Regions from separate parts of the Pectobacterium sp. PL64 genome, predicted to be linked through region 1. Evidence: predicted binding sites of a transcription regulator. Region 1 holds the regulator's gene; each other region holds the start of a gene.
The links. The regulator CRP, encoded in region 1, controls carbon source genes, mostly activating them, when cyclic AMP is high. The targets are predictions, from matches to a motif close to ATGTGANNNNNNTCACAT.
Positions count from the first base shown of each region.

Region 2: HP572_RS16350 (nucleoside-specific channel-forming protein Tsx) is a predicted target of CRP. The motif match lies at 1,893-1,910, and genes of this name have one in related genera.
Region 3: msrB (peptide-methionine (R)-S-oxide reductase MsrB) is a predicted target of CRP. The motif match lies at 2,530-2,547, and genes of this name have one in related genera.
Region 4: glpT (glycerol-3-phosphate transporter) is a predicted target of CRP. The motif match lies at 1,799-1,816, and genes of this name have one in related genera.

Region 1 covers NZ_CP092070.1:3,945,133-3,949,215, forward strand. The annotation lists gene HP572_RS17720 (hydrolase) at 1-352, shown strand, start outside; gene HP572_RS17725 (YheU family protein) at 349-585, shown strand; gene HP572_RS17730 (phosphoribulokinase) at 710-1,579, shown strand; gene HP572_RS17735 (OsmC family protein) at 1,693-2,100, opposite strand; gene crp (cAMP-activated global transcriptional regulator CRP) at 2,476-3,108, shown strand; gene HP572_RS17745 (aspartate aminotransferase family protein) at 3,338-4,083, opposite strand, start outside.
Region 2 covers NZ_CP092070.1:3,650,861-3,654,943, forward strand. The annotation lists gene HP572_RS16335 (family 43 glycosylhydrolase) at 1-143, shown strand, start outside; gene ampE (beta-lactamase regulator AmpE) at 192-1,046, opposite strand; gene ampD (1,6-anhydro-N-acetylmuramyl-L-alanine amidase AmpD) at 1,046-1,618, opposite strand; gene HP572_RS16350 (nucleoside-specific channel-forming protein Tsx) at 2,075-2,935, shown strand; gene nadC (carboxylating nicotinate-nucleotide diphosphorylase) at 3,080-3,970, shown strand.
Region 3 covers NZ_CP092070.1:1,859,604-1,863,686, reverse strand. The annotation lists gene ansA (asparaginase) at 1-866, shown strand, start outside; gene pncA (bifunctional nicotinamidase/pyrazinamidase) at 885-1,532, shown strand; gene HP572_RS08180 (YeaC family protein) at 1,583-1,861, opposite strand; gene msrB (peptide-methionine (R)-S-oxide reductase MsrB) at 1,993-2,412, opposite strand; gene gapA (glyceraldehyde-3-phosphate dehydrogenase) at 2,757-3,752, shown strand; gene HP572_RS08165 (D-hexose-6-phosphate mutarotase) at 3,860-4,083, shown strand, end outside.
Region 4 covers NZ_CP092070.1:4,105,952-4,110,034, forward strand. The annotation lists gene glpB (glycerol-3-phosphate dehydrogenase subunit GlpB) at 1-19, opposite strand, end outside; gene glpA (anaerobic glycerol-3-phosphate dehydrogenase subunit A) at 9-1,679, opposite strand; gene glpT (glycerol-3-phosphate transporter) at 1,990-3,339, shown strand; gene glpQ (glycerophosphodiester phosphodiesterase) at 3,415-4,083, shown strand, end outside.

The DNA.
Region 1 (4,083 bases):
CTCACGTATCCACGGCTTCCGCGATGCGGCCGACTACTATCGACGCTGTAGCGCTCTGCCACTATTGCCTCAGATACGTAAACCGCTGCTCATCATCCATGCGAAGGACGATCCTTTCATGACATCAGAGGTGATTCCCGATCTGTCTCAGTTACCGTCTAATATTGAGTATCAGCTAACGGAGCATGGCGGGCATGTTGGCTTCGTCGGCGGAACGTTGCTGAAACCGGAAATGTGGCTGGAACAGCGCATTCCCAACTGGCTTAGCCCATTTTTGGACCAGGTCAGCGACTCTTTTTCTTCAGGAACCGTTTTTACTCAGGAACCCTTTGAATCAGGAAACATAGCGTGATTATTCCCTGGCAACAGCTCGATCCAGAAACGCTGGATAACATCATCGAATCCTTCGTCCTGCGGGAAGGCACCGATTATGGCGAACAGGAGCGTTCGCTGGCACAGAAAGTGGAAGATATCCGCGGCCAACTCCAATCTGGCGAGGTGGTGTTGGTGTGGTCTGAGTTACATGAAACTCTCAATATCATGCCGCGTAACCAGCTCAATTCCGGAGGGCATGCCCCTTATTGAGCACGCCGAAAGTCGTGAAAGAACGCGCCAAACATGCTAACAATGATGACAATTACGTCTTTTTTGAGGATGCGCGCAGGCCTTCGGTCTACGCGGGCATCGCGATCACGGAGTCACGCACCTTATGTCACATCAGCATCCGATTATTGCGGTTACCGGCTCCAGCGGAGCGGGAACCACGACAACCAGTCTGGCCTTCCGTAAGATTTTCCAGCAGTTTGATCTGCGTGCCGCCCAGTTAGAAGGCGATAGCTTTCACCGCTATACCCGTCCGGAAATGGATATGGCGATTCGTAAAGCGCGTGATTTAGGACGCCACATCAGTTATTTCGGCCCGGAAGCGAATGATTTCAGCCTGCTGGAACAGTCGTTTATTGAATATGGCCTGCACGGGCGCGGCCAGACGCGTAAATACCTTCACACCTACGATGAAGCGATTCCCTATAATCAGGTTCCCGGAACGTTCACGCCGTGGGAACCAATGCCGGAACCCACCGATATCCTGTTCTATGAAGGACTGCACGGCGGCGTGGTCACCGAGCAAAACGACGTGGCACAGCATGTGGATTTACTCGTCGGCGTGGTACCGATCGTCAACCTGGAATGGATTCAAAAGCTGATTCGTGACGTCAATGAGCGCGGCCACTCGCGTGAAGCAGTGATGGATTCCGTCGTCCGCTCAATGGAAGACTACATCACCTATATCACGCCACAGTTCTCTCGCACCCACATCAACTTCCAGCGCGTGCCTACCGTGGACACCTCCAACCCGTTCGCCGCCAAGTCGATTCCTTCACTGGACGAAAGCTTCGTCGTGATTCACTTTCAGGGATTGGATAATATTGATTATCCCTATCTGCTCGCCATGTTGCAGGGTTCCTTTATCTCCCACATCAACACGCTGGTCGTTCCCGGCGGGAAAATGGGGTTGGCGATGGAATTAATCATGGCGCCGCTGGTACAGCGGTTAATTGAAGGGAAAACCATCGAATAAGCATCGAGATACACGGGGCGACCACAGGGGTGAGGCCTCCCTACGGGAACCTCCCCCTGTGTTTCCCCTAATAACAGGCTTAAGTGACCAGAATTAGTGCCCAGAGACAGGGGTTATGCCAGCACCCTAATTTCGTGGCTGTGCGTCACCTCAACGGCTTTGCCCAGCATCAGTGCGACAGAGCAGTATTTTTCCGCCGACAGTGCAACGGCTCGCTCGACAACTTTGTCGGTCAATCCTTTTCCCGTCACGATAAAATGCAGATTGATGTGGGTAAATAAACGCGGCGCGTCAGACCGACGCTCTGACGTTAATTTCACTTCGCAATCCGCGACATCGTTGCGGCCTTTTTGCAGAATCGATACCACATCAATCGCGCTGCATCCGCCTACAGACATCAACACCATTTCCATCGGACTCGGCGCTTTATCACCGGAATTGCCGTCCATCAATATCTGATGCCCTGATGCGGATTCGCCCAAAAACGTTAAGCATTCAACCCATTTTACCCGTGCCTGCATGATGCCTCTCCACTAAAAATTTTTTGAAAATTTATACCGTTACTGTACAAAAACCAGCGTTAATCAGCGCTTTGTCATGCTGAAGCGAGACAACACAAGACACGTCCTTAAAGCTGTGTTAAAACGAAAATAGAATAGACCTTTTCTGGACAAACCCAGAAACGAAGAAGATGATGACCTGGCCAGACATACCCCAGCCATGTTTACGGTGCGGCAAGGCAGCAACCGGAAAATAAAGGGTACAGAGGTTTCAGTATATTCCCTGACGTCATTCTGCCTAGACTGAATTTTATTTTTTTAGCAGTTAAACACGCCGTACAGGGAACTCTGACCCCTGTAATTTGCGCAGTGAATTACAACAGAGGATGATAGCGAATGGTTCTCGGCAAACCGCAAACAGACCCAACTCTCGAATGGTTCCTTTCCCATTGTCATATTCACAAGTATCCATCGAAGAGCACGCTGATTCACCAAGGTGAAAAAGCAGAAACGCTTTACTACATCGTGAAAGGCTCTGTCGCAGTGCTAATCAAAGATGAAGAAGGCAAGGAAATGATTCTCTCCTACCTCAATCAGGGCGATTTTATCGGCGAGCTCGGCCTGTTTGAAGAAGGTCAGGAACGCAGCGCCTGGGTTCGGGCAAAAACTGCCTGTGAAGTGGCTGAAATTTCCTATAAAAAATTCCGCCAGCTCATCCAGGTTAACCCGGATATCCTCATGCGTCTGTCTGCGCAAATGGCAAGCAGACTTCAGGTTACCTCTGAGAAAGTCGGCAACCTCGCCTTCCTTGATGTGACCGGCCGTATTGCCCAAACCCTACTCAACCTGGCCAAACAACCTGATGCCATGACGCATCCAGATGGCATGCAAATAAAAATTACTCGTCAGGAAATTGGGCAAATCGTTGGCTGCTCGCGTGAAACCGTGGGCCGCATTCTGAAAATGTTAGAAGACCAGAACCTGATCTCTGCACACGGTAAAACGATTGTCGTTTACGGCACTCGCTAAGCCCCTGTCGCGGTACCCTACCAATAAAAAAGCGTGAAGCCTCGGCCTCACGCTTTTTTTATGGCGAACATCCTGCTCGCCACCCTGCGGGCCGTCGCAAGCGACGTTGAAAAACGTTCCCTACGTTTTTTTATGGCGAGCGTCCTGCTCACCACCCTACGGGCCGTCGCAAAACGACGTTGAAAAACGTTCCCTACGTTTTTTTATAGCTGATCTTTTAAGAACAGAGTCAGTTTGCTGCGTTAACGACCTGCGCGACGGCTTTGGCGAATTTGGCCATCCCTTGCACAATATCGTCTTCATTAATGATCAAAGACGGTACAAAGCGGATCACATTCGGCCCAGCCATCAGTACCATAAGCCCCTGAGCCGTTGCCGCCGCCAGAAACTCGCCTGCACGACCGTGCCATTGCGGTTTCAGTTCCGCGCCCAACAGCAACCCCATACCGCGAACCTGTTCGAATACACCGTACTGCTGATTGATTTTCTCAAGCTCACTGACAAAGCGATCGTGGCGATCCGCCACGCCTGACAGCACTTCCGGCGTGTTGATAATATCCAGCGCGGCTTCCGCCACCGCACAGGCCAGCGGATTGCCGCCATAGGTGGTGCCGTGTACACCAACCGTCATGGCCGATGCGATCTCTTCCGTCGTCAGCATCGCGCTAATTGGGAAACCACCGCCCAAGGCTTTAGCCGTTGTGAGAATATCCGGCGTAATGCCGTAGTGCATGTAGCTGAATAGTTTGCCAGTACGCCCCATTCCGCTCTGCACTTCATCAAACACCAGTAGCGCCTTGTGCTGATCGCACAGATCGCGAACGCCTTGTAAAAACTCAGGCGTAGCAGGCGTAATCCCCCCTTCACCCTGAATCGGCTCCAGCACGACTGCACAGGTGTGATCGTCCATCACCGCTTTAACCGCAGCCAGATCGTTGAAGGGAACATGAACAATATCCGCAGGCTTAGGTCCGA
Region 2 (4,083 bases), 290 kb from region 1:
TTCTGGTTTACCACGCCCGCAACTACACGGAGATCGAAGGCGACCCGCTGTATGACCCGAATCGCCATACGCGGATTAAAACCTTCACCTGGGATCGTGACGGTATGCCGGTGTTCGGCGAACCGCCCGCAGACAGGCAATAAGCGAGAGAAGAGTGCGCTGGGACGTCGGTTGGGACGTACATTTAGAAATTAAACCAGCGCACCGTATATCGTCAGAAGCGCGACGACCACCACTAATGCCAGCGTCACCTTTTTCGCCAGCGTCACGGCGGCTTTCGGCGTCTCTACAGGCTCAACGTAGGATTCACGCGCGAGAGAAAATTGGGCCAGTTGAGTCAACACCCAATACTGTGAACTGCGGGAATCCCCCAACGAGGCGAACCACGCAGGCAGTGCTTTCTCTCCGTGCCCCAGCAATGCATAAGCGGCACCGACCAAGCGGGCGGGAATCCAATCAAGCCAATGCAGTAAACTATCGACGCCAGACTGCGCGCGCTCCAGCGGGGTGTGGTGGCGGGCAAGCCAGGTCTGTCTGGCGCGTAAAAATGCATACCCCGTCAGCGCAATCGGCCCGTAGGGTCCAGCAGCGATAAACCAGAACAGCGGCGCTAAATAAAACCGGAAATTTATCCACAGCAGCGCATTTTGCAGCTCTTTCAGTTGCTCTTCTTCTCCCGTGCCAACGGGCAGACCGTGAATCAGCGCCAGTTCAGCCGCCATTTCCCGGCGGGCATCCGCCTCGCCGCGCTGTGCCGCCTGCAAATAGCGCCGATAGTGCTGACGGATTTCACCCGCGCCAATGCACATCAGGCTGATGACAATCCACAGCAAAAGAGAAATCAGGCCGAACAGAATACCGCTCGTGAGCCACAGCAAGCCCGCCACGATGCCCATGCTACAGAGCGTCAGGAACAGCGTTTGCAATAAAGACGGAGACGGTACGTGCCGGAATACAACCTCAAGCCGATGATCGATCTGCCAGTGCTCGCCCTGTTTGAACAAGCGTTCCCATGCCAGCGTAAGCAACAGTGTAAACAGCGTCATTAATCCAGACTCCCTTTATTCTCTGTCCAGTTTTCTTGTAGCAAACGATGATAGCCGTCCCAGTCAAATGCCGGTCCGGGGTCGGTTTTACGGCCCGGCGCGATGTCGCTGTGTCCGGTAATGCGCGATAGCGTAATAGGATAGGCCCGCATTAATAGGCGTGTAATCGCCACCAGCGAGTGATACTGCTGCGCGGTAAAAGGCAGCGTATCCGTCCCTTCCAGCTCAATGCCAATAGAGAAATCATTACAGCGTTCCCGGCCTTCAAACACCGACACACCGGCATGCCAGGCGCGCTGATCGAAAGGCACATACTGGGTGATTTGCCCATCGCGGCGAATCAGGCAGTGTGCCGCGACGCGTAAATGGGAAATGTCGGCGAAATAAGGATGCGCAGTGGGATCCAACGTCGCCGTAAACAGTTGATCGATATACGGCCCGCCAAACTCGCCGGGCGGCAGACTGATATTGTGGATCACCAGTAGGGAAGGCACCTCATCATTCGGGCGACCATCATAATGCGGTGAAGGCGTGTGTGTAATGTCGGATAACCAGCCATTTTCCAAAAGCATCGGCGATAACCTCGCATCGTATCGTTTGCCGGCTGAATCAGGCGAAAAATCAATTTCCGGAATAAAAACAATGTCAGATATAAAAATAATGTCAGGTGTAAAAACAATTGTAGCCAAAAGGTGCTTGTCTCCAAGATACCATGTTTCGCGCCACGCTATCTATTCAACTGGATATCAATAGGTTTTACCGTTTGTTTTGTGATATTCCCGCCGCTTTCCTGCCCAAACGCAATCCCGATACCTTTTTTAGTAAGGTGAAATCCCTAACACCATTATGTGATTAAAATCACATTACAAATGTAATGGCATAACAAAAGGCAATCGTTTTCGTGCATTGCGTCTATTTTTACTTAAAATGCATGACAAAATTATCTTCTGATTTTTTTAGATATTACCAAAACTTATTTTGCGGTCTTACGTACGACGTAAATAACGTCTAACACTATGGTACTTAACATGAAAAAAACTTTCGCCGCAGGCGCGTTGCTCGCACTGTCATGCTCAATGCCTGCTCTTGCCGACAGCAATAAAGCCGAATACCTGTCCGACTGGTGGCACCAGAGCATTAACGTCGTCGGTAGCGCCCACACGCGTTTCGGGCCGCAACTGAACAGCACGACTTACCTGGAATACGAAGCATTTGCGCGTAAAGACTGGTTCGATTTCTACGGCTACGCCGATGCGCCTAAGTTTTTTGGTGGCGATCCCGACAGCCGTGGCATTTGGGACAAAGGCTCTCCGCTGTTTGTCGAGATCGAACCACGTTTCTCTATTGATAAGCTGACGGGCGCTGATCTGAGCTTTGGTCCGTTTAAAGAGTGGTACATCGCCAATAACGTTATTTACGATCAGGGTCGCAACAGCGGTTCACGCCAGAGCACCTGGTACATGGGCTTAGGTACTGATATTGATACCGGCACAGACCTGTCTCTGTCAGTGAACGGCTATGCCAAATACCAATGGCAAAACTACGGCGCCGCTAACGAAAACGAGTGGGACGGCTACCGTGTAAAAGTGAAATACTCTTACCCACTGGGCTCAATGCTGGGCGGCAACGTCTCGTATATCAGCTTCACCAATTTCGATTTTGGCTCAGAACTGCGTGATAAATCGAACTCAAGCCGCACCAACAATTCCATTGCCTCCAGCCATATTCTGGCGCTGGGCTACGACCACTGGCACTACTCTTTCGTCGCTCGTTACTTCCACAACGGCGGCCAATGGGCTGATGGCGCAGAACTTAATTTCGGCAAAGGCCCGTTTGAAGTGAAATCTACCGGCTGGGGCTACTACCTGGTCGTCGGTTACAACTTCTAAAATCGCCTCCTCTTTCCGGCGACCACGGATGTTCGCCGGAAGATTAATAACAGTAACCGACTGAATTGTAATAACTATTCATTCTGGATGTCCTGATGTAAACAAGGTAGCATAGACCTCCGAATCCCCCTTCGGAGTTTTGTCATGTCAACGCGTCGCTACAGTCAGGAACAACGCCAACAAGCCTTGCTCGCTCGTATTGCACAAGATATTCCCGCCAGCGTGCAACTGGCCTTGCGTGAAGATTTAGGTGGCATCGTCGATGCTAATCAAGACATTACCGCGCTTCTGCTCCCCGACAACGAGACCGTCAGCGCACGCATTATCACGCGTGAAGCGGGCATATTCTGTGGTACGCGCTGGCTTGAGGAAGTCTTTTCTCAATTGGGCAACACGACAACGATCGTCTGGCACGTTGCCGATGGCGACGCTATCACGCCTAACCAAACGCTGTGTGACATCACCGGCCCAGCCAAACAGCTCCTGACGGGCGAACGTACCGCGCTGAACTTCCTGCAAACGCTATCCGGCGTCGCCACTGAAGTCAGCCGCTATGTTGCCGTATTGCAGGGAACACGCACTCGACTGCTGGATACGCGCAAGACGCTGCCGGGGCTGAGAACCGCACTGAAATACGCCGTATCATGCGGTGGCGGAGACAACCATCGACTCGGTTTATCCGACGCCTTCCTGATCAAGGAAAACCACATCATCGCCGCGGGCTCAATCAAAAATGCGGTAGAAAAAGCACAGTCTTTACGCAGCGACGTTCCGGTAGAAGTTGAAGTCGAATCGCTGGATGAATTACAGCAAGCGCTGGAAGCGGGCGCCGATATCATCATGCTGGATAATTTCAGTCTGGATAACATCCGGGAAGCCGTTAACACCACACAAGGCCGCGCACTGCTGGAGATATCCGGTAATGTCACCCTCGACACGCTGCGTGGCTACGCGGAAACGGGTGTGGACTATATCTCCGTGGGGGCGCTAACCAAGCACGTACAGGCGCTGGACTTATCCATGCGCTTCATCTAACCGCTCTTCTATTTCTATCGGCGAGGTGCTATTTCGCACCTCGTTTACCTCTCGACACCCCATCCTCTCGCACACCATCGTAACAACACACTGCAAATCCCACGCGGACTTCC
Region 3 (4,083 bases), 2.1 Mb from region 1:
ATGAATATGACCCGCTGATCGACTCGTCTGATATGACGCCAGCGGATTGGCAATCCATCGCGGACGATATTCAAAACCATTACGATGACTACGATGGTTTCGTGATTCTGCATGGTACTGACACGATGGCGTTCACCGCATCCGCGCTCTCGTTTATGCTGGAAAATCTTGCTAAGCCGGTTATCGTGACAGGGTCACAAATTCCGCTAGCGGAATTGCGCTCGGACGGTCAGACCAACCTGCTGAACGCGCTGTACGTTGCAGCTAATCATCCGATTAATGAAGTCGCCCTCTTCTTCAATAACAAACTGCTGCGCGGCAACCGAACCACCAAAGCTCACGCGGATGGCTTTGATGCTTTTGCCTCCCCCAACTATCCACCGCTGCTCGAAGCCGGTATCCATATTCGTCGGCTGGCACCGACCGTGGAATGTAACAACTGTCCGCCGCTGAAAGTGCATCACATTACACCGCAGCCTATCGGGGTGATTACGATTTATCCCGGCATTTCTGCCGATGTCATCAGCAATTTCCTCCGTCAGCCGGTGAAAGCGCTTATCCTGCGTTCCTACGGCGTTGGCAACGCGCCGCAAAGCCCCGGACTACTGCACGAATTACGTGAAGCCTCCGCACGCGGTATTGTGGTCGTCAACCTGACACAGTGTATTTCTGGGCGCGTAAACATGGGCGGTTATGCGACAGGCAATGCGCTGGCGCATGCGGGCGTTATCAGTGGTTTTGACATGACCGTCGAAGCCGCGTTGACCAAGCTGCATTACTTACTGAGCCAGCAAGACCTAAGCGCCGATGAAATTCGCCAGCTGATGCAGCAGAACCTGCATGGGGAATTGAGCGATAAAGATTGAGTCAATCACGGAGTCGTAATGAAAAAAGCATTGCTATTAGTTGATTTACAAAACGATTTTTGTCCCGGCGGCGCACTGGCCGTTAACGAAGGCGACCATGTTGTTGCGGTTGCCAACTGTGCGATTGAGGCCTGCATCGCCGCTGGCGTTCCAGTAATTGCCAGCCAGGATTGGCACCCTGCCAATCACGGCAGTTTTGCGGTTAATGCGTATACCAAGGTCGGAGAACTCGGCGAGTTAAACGGATGGCCGCAGATCTGGTGGCCCATTCACTGCGTACAGGGAACAACCGGCGCTGATTTTCATCCAGCACTGAATCAGTCAGCCATTCAGTGGATCGTACAAAAAGGGATTCAGCCGGAGATCGACAGCTATAGCGCTTTTTTCGATAACGGACATCGAGTGAAAACCGAATTGGATGCGTGGCTACACGCCAACCACATCACCCATTTAACCATTCTGGGGCTGGCGACTGATTATTGCGTCAAGTTCAGCGTGCTGGATGCGATTGCGCTGGGCTATCACACCGAAGTCTTGGTGGATGGCTGTCGCGGCGTGAATCTTTCGCCTGATGACAGCGAATTCGCATTACGGGAAATGGCACAGCGTGGGGCGACATTGACGGATATGACGCAGTTTCTTACTACGTTGTCTGCCGCTGACTAACGCGACTAACAACCGAAATAGCGGCAGCCGTGCGGCTGCCTGCTTCTGTTTTACGCGTCGGGTTTTAACGTAATAATAGCGTCAGCGATGTTAAACTCGCGCTTCAGCTCCTGCTTGCTCTTCATCACGATTTCGCCATCAGTGCCAATCGTCATGTGCTCAGCCTGTTCATTATGGCGAGCCTGCCACATCATCACCATTTGCAGGCAGTTTTCTTTCTGTTCCGCCGTCAACGCGACACCGTCTGGCCATTTGCCCAACTCCACCGCCGTGACTAACCGTTGGTAAATTTCTGGCGTCATGGCGTCGATCAGATCATTGAGTTCCATATCCGGTTTCTGCTCCGAGAAAGGTCAGATTTATTCTTACTGGGTTCTTGTGCTAACAGCGTTTTTAGTAGCTGAATCGTTTAAAGCAAGCTATCATCTAGCTTATCGCCGTCGCACCTATCGCAGACAGATTACCCGTCAACGCGTTCGCCATCAACGTCGTCGATGAAACTCAGTGAAGCCGAATTCACGCAGTAGCGTTCACCCGTGGTTTTCGGGCCATCAGGGAACACGTGCCCCAGGTGCGCATCACACTGCCCGCAGCGGATCTCGATACGGCGCATATTGTGTGAATCATCTTCCAGATAGCGAATAGCCTCTGAGGAGACCGGCTGATCGAAGCTCGGCCAGCCACAGCCAGAGTCGTATTTGCTGTCGGAATAAAACAGCGGAGCCTGGCAGCACAGGCAGTGATAAGCGCCAGTGCGCTTGTTATGCAGCAATTTGCCTGAAAACGCAGGTTCCGTACCACGTTGCTGGGTGACATAGCGCTGCATCTCTGTCAATTCAGTATTGTCGGATGGGGTACGCGAAGCAGAGTCGTTAGTCATAGGAAGTCTCACGGCGGGTATTATCAATTCAATTAATCATTGATTATAACAAAAAATTAACAACCTAACAGGCTGTTCTGGCCTAATATTAGGAATGTTATTAGCATGAATATTTAATTGTGATGTGCATCACATATTGAGATCACACAGGCTTTATATGATGCATTTCACCCTCATATCAGTCTTAGATGTTACTTAGTTACAGGGTCGAGCGGTTTTCGCACAAAGTTTGGTCATAGGTTTGACTTACAGCAACTATTGACACGATTCCGCTTGACGCTCAGCAAGGTTTTTGTAATTTTACAACCAACCTTTTATTCACAAACCAATAGCTGGTGGAATATATGACTATCAAAGTAGGTATCAACGGTTTTGGCCGTATCGGCCGTATTGTTTTCCGCGCTGCGCAAGAGCGTTCTGACATCGAGATCGTTGCAATCAACGACCTGTTAGATGCTGAGTACATGGCGTACATGCTGAAGTACGACTCAACTCATGGTCGTTTCAACGGCACCGTTGAAGTTAAAGATGGCCACCTGGTTGTTAACGGCAAAACCATTCGTGTTACCGCAGAGCGCGATCCTGCAAACCTGAAGTGGAACGAAGTCAACGTGGACGTTGTTGCTGAAGCAACTGGCCTGTTCCTGACTGACGACACTGCACGTAAACACATCGCTGCTGGTGCGAAGAAAGTCGTTCTGACTGGTCCATCTAAAGATGACACCCCGATGTTCGTTATGGGCGTAAACCACAAAACTTACGCTGGTCAGGAAATCGTTTCTAACGCATCTTGCACCACCAACTGCCTGGCGCCACTGGCAAAAGTCATCAACGACAACTTCGGTATCGTTGAAGCACTGATGACCACCGTTCACGCAACCACTGCAACGCAGAAAACCGTTGATGGCCCGTCTCACAAAGACTGGCGCGGCGGCCGCGGCGCAGCACAGAACATCATCCCATCTTCTACCGGTGCTGCTAAAGCAGTAGGTAAAGTGATTCCTGAGCTGAACGGCAAACTGACTGGTATGGCGTTCCGCGTTCCTACCCCTAACGTTTCTGTTGTTGACCTGACTGCACGTCTGGAAAAACCAGCGTCTTACAAAGAAATTTGTGCAGCAATCAAAGCCGCTTCTGAAGGCGAGCTGAAAGGCGTTCTGGGCTACACCGAAGACGAAGTGGTTTCTACCGATTTCAACGGTGAAAAACTGACTTCCGTATTCGATGCTAAAGCGGGTATCGCTCTGAGCGATAACTTTGTGAAACTGGTTTCCTGGTACGACAACGAAACTGGTTACTCAAACAAAGTTCTGGATCTGATCGCTCACATCTCTAAATAAGCGTCAGCGATGATTCTGTGAAAAAAGGGCGACGTGATGTCGCCCTTTTTTATTGTCTATTGCAGATTTCTTTTTACCACGAAAAACAATCAAAAAAAGGCACTATCATGCATAACACAATGTTCTCACTCCCTGTCATGAAGCAAATTAGCGCGACCCTCACCCAGCGTCAGTTGGACCAATTACCTATCATCGTCGTCGATCACCCTGAAGTGCGCGCCGCAGTCGCATTACAAGGTGCGCACCTGCTCAGCTGGCAGCCAACAAACGAAGAGCCGGTGCTCTGGCTGAGCGACAATACGCCTTTTACTCATCACGTTGCGATTCGCGG
Region 4 (4,083 bases), 160 kb from region 1:
TCACAACGTCATAGCGCATGACGATCCTCCTGGCTGTCGCTGGCCGACAGGCCGCACAATCCCTGATAAATCCAGCTGGTAAACTCGCTTTCGCGCAGCGCATTGCCCCACGCAATCGGGCGAATGCCTTTCCAGCGTTCGTTCAAAAACTGGCTGAGCTGCGTGAGCGACTGCTCCGGCGTCGCGGTGCCCAGACGGCACAGCAAACCCGCCGCACGACAGGCGCACAGTTCACCCTGACAGGTGCCCATACCCACGCGGGTGCGCCGGCGTAAATCAATCAGGTTATTCACCTGCAGTGATTCCACGGCGTAGCGCACTTCCCCCGCCGTCACCGCCTCACACTCGCACACCAGGCTGCGGTCCAGACGCTCACCGGACAGCATTCTTCCGGCACGTTCACCGTGGCGATAAATCGCCGAACCGCGCAGCGGCGCAGAGAGCGGTTTTGCCGCAGGATAAGCAGACAGGGCGTGAGGAGCGGATTTCACCTCCTCCAGCGATTCAGAACCGGGCAGCGGCGTCTGTGCCGTCGAGCAGGCCACGTCATGACCCAGCTTTTTGCAGATGGCGTCTGTCACCCACTCCGCCATCAGCCGGTAGGTCATCAGCTTGCCGCCAGTGATAGTAATGAACCCTTCCAGCCCGTCGCGGCTGGCATGGTCGAGCAGCACAATGCCGCGGCTCACGCTACGGCCGCTCGGGTCGCTATCGCTGGCAACCAGCGGTCGGACGCCCGCATAGGCGCGCAGAATACGCGTGCTCGCCAACGTCGGTGCCAGCATCGAACCTTCCCGCATCAGCGTTTCCACCTCGGCAGGCGTCACCAGCATATTGTCGATTTGATCGTAATCGATGTGGGTTGAGGTGGTGCCAATCAGCGAAATGGTATCGCCCGGCACCAGAATGTCGGCATCTGCTGGTTTTCGGCAGCGGTTGATCACCATGTTGTTGATACGGTGTCCAAGAATCAACAGCGCGCCTTTTGCCGGGAACATGCGCACGCGCAGATCGGCATATTCCGCAATGTGCTGCCCCCAAATACCGCCCGCGTTGACTACTATCTGTGCATAAATTTCTGTTTCTACACCTTTTTTATGGTCGAAAACGCGCACGCCGGTAATACGATCGCCCTTGCGAATCAGACCAATGACCTCGTGATAGGTCAAGACTTCCGCGCCGTGCTCGCAGGCATCGATCATGTTGGCCGCCGTCAGGCGAAAAGGATCGACCGACCCATCCGGCACGCGCACCGCGCCAATCAGCGTCGGATTTGCTGCCGGTTCCAGTCGTAACGCTTCCTGCGGGTCCAACGCCTGCGCGCGAATCCCCGCCTGCTGGCAGGCGGTAATAAACTGTGCCTGCCAGCCGAGATCGTCTTCGGGCAAGGTGATAAACAGACCGTCGGTAGGTTCAATACAGTGGCGAGCGATCCGCCGGAGAATCTGGTTTTCTTCAATACATTCGCGGGCAGACTCGCCATCGGTTACCGCATAGCGGGCGCCGCTGTGTAATAAGCCGTGATTACGGCCGGTCGCTCCGGTCGCAATATCATAACGTTCAAGCAGCAGGCAGCGCAGTCCACGCAGAGCACAGTCCCGTGCCGTTCCCGCTCCCGTCGCACCACCGCCGATGACAACCACGTCAGTTTCACGCCAGTTCCCCGTATTTTGCTTCATGTCTCGCTCCAGGCGGATGGTATACATGTTGCTATTGGGACACAGAAAGAAGGGTTAATGTTTGATAAAGAGCAAAAACGAACACTAAACGAAAATAAAGCGGGGTTTAAAAACAATAAGTGTGATTTAGGTCACTAAAACCGCACTGTGGAATTTTCCGATTCTGTTAACATGAGCGCAAAAATCGTCACAGTTTCATAAAAGTGTAACATCAGCGTCATGAATCACACTCATTTGCACGCTATCCCCTTACAATAACGTTCGTAATAGAACAAAAAAGCTATCGTTTTTTTTCGCATTGGAGATCTCTATGCTGAGTATTTTTAGGCCCGCCGCCCACCAGCCGCGCGTGTCGCAAGAACACGTCGATCCGCTCTATCGCCGCCTGCGCTGGCAGATTTTCATGGGGATCTTTTTTGGCTACGCCGCCTACTATCTGGTGCGTAAAAACTTCGCACTCGCCATGCCTTACCTGATTGAGCAAGGCTTCTCGCGTGGCGATCTGGGTTTTGCGCTGTCCGGCATTTCCATCGCCTATGGCTTTTCTAAATTCATCATGGGGTCGATATCCGACCGTTCTAACCCACGCGTGTTCCTGCCTGCGGGTCTGATTCTGTCTGGTGCGGTCATGCTGTTCATGGGCTTCGTGCCGTGGGCAACGTCCAGCATTGCGATTATGTTTGTCCTGCTGTTCCTGTGCGGATGGTTCCAGGGTATGGGTTGGCCGCCGTGCGGACGTACCATGGTTCACTGGTGGTCGCAGAAAGAACGTGGTGGCATCGTGTCCGTATGGAACTGTGCTCACAACGTCGGCGGTGGTATTCCTCCTCTGCTGTTCCTGCTGGGTATGGCCTGGTTCAACGACTGGAAAGCAGCACTCTATATGCCGGCCTTCGCCGCCATTCTGATTGCCATGATCGCTTTTGCACTGATGCGTGACACGCCGCAATCCTGTGGTCTGCCGCCAATTGAAGAGTACAAAAACGATTATCCGGTTGATTACAATGAAAAAGCGGAAGAAGAACTGACGGCTAAGCAGATCTTCATGCAGTACGTTTTCCCGAACAAACTGCTGTGGTACATCGCGATTGCCAACGTCTTCGTTTACCTGCTGCGTTACGGTATCCTCGATTGGTCACCGACCTACCTGAAGGAAGTTAAACACTTCGCACTGGATAAGTCTTCCTGGGCCTATTTCTTCTACGAATACGCAGGTATTCCGGGCACGCTGCTGTGCGGTTGGATGTCCGACAAGGTCTTCAAAGGCAACCGTGGTGCAACGGGCGTGTTCTTCATGACGCTGGTGACAATAGCAACCATCGTTTACTGGATGAACCCAGCCGGCAATCCAGGTGTGGACATGGCCTGTATGATCGTCATCGGCTTCCTGATTTACGGCCCGGTCATGCTGATTGGTCTGCATGCACTGGAACTGGCACCGAAAAAAGCAGCGGGTACCGCAGCGGGCTTCACCGGTCTGTTCGGCTACCTGGGCGGTTCCGTTGCCGCTAGCGCCATCGTCGGCTACACCGTTGACTTCTTCGGTTGGGACGGCGGCTTCATGGTCATGATCGGCGGCAGCATTCTGGCTGTAATTCTTCTGGTTGTTGTTATGCTGAATGAGAAAAAGCATAAAGCAGAGTTAGCCCATCGCGCCTAACCCGCTCTTGTAAGCATCCCTCTGGCGGCGTCATGATGACGCCGCCTTTCTCTCAACAGAAAGAGGTTTGATCGCATGAACGTTACCGTAACATCCCTACTCTCCGCCCTCGCGCTCTCCGTTTCTTTTAGTACTAGTACTTTCGCTTCATCAACCGACAAAATCGTTATTGCCCACCGCGGTGCCAGCGGCTATCTGCCTGAGCATACGCTTCCTGCAAAAGCGATGGCCTACGCTCAGGGTGCCGATTATCTGGAGCAGGATCTGGTACTCACCAAAGATAACGCGCTCATTGTCCTGCACGATCACTATCTGGATCGCGTGACCGACGTGGCAGAACGTTTTCCACAACGCGCCCGTAAAGATGGACGCTTTTACGCTATCGACTTCACGCTACAAGAGATCAAATCGCTAAAATTTACCGAAGGATTCGACATCAAAGACGGCAAGCAGGTACAGAGTTACCCGAACCGTTTTCCGATGTGGAAATCCGACTTCCGTATTCATACCTTTCAGGAAGAAATTGAGTTTATTCAGGGTCTGAACCACTCAACCGGCAAAAACATCGGACTCTACCCCGAAATCAAAGCGCCGTGGTTTCACCATCAGGAAGGGAAAGACATCGCGCGCGAAACGCTGACCGTGCTGAAGCAGTATGGCTATACGAAGAAGAGCGATAAGGTCTTCCTGCAATCGTTTGACGTCGCGGAGCTAAAACGCATCAAAACCGAATTGCAGCCGCAG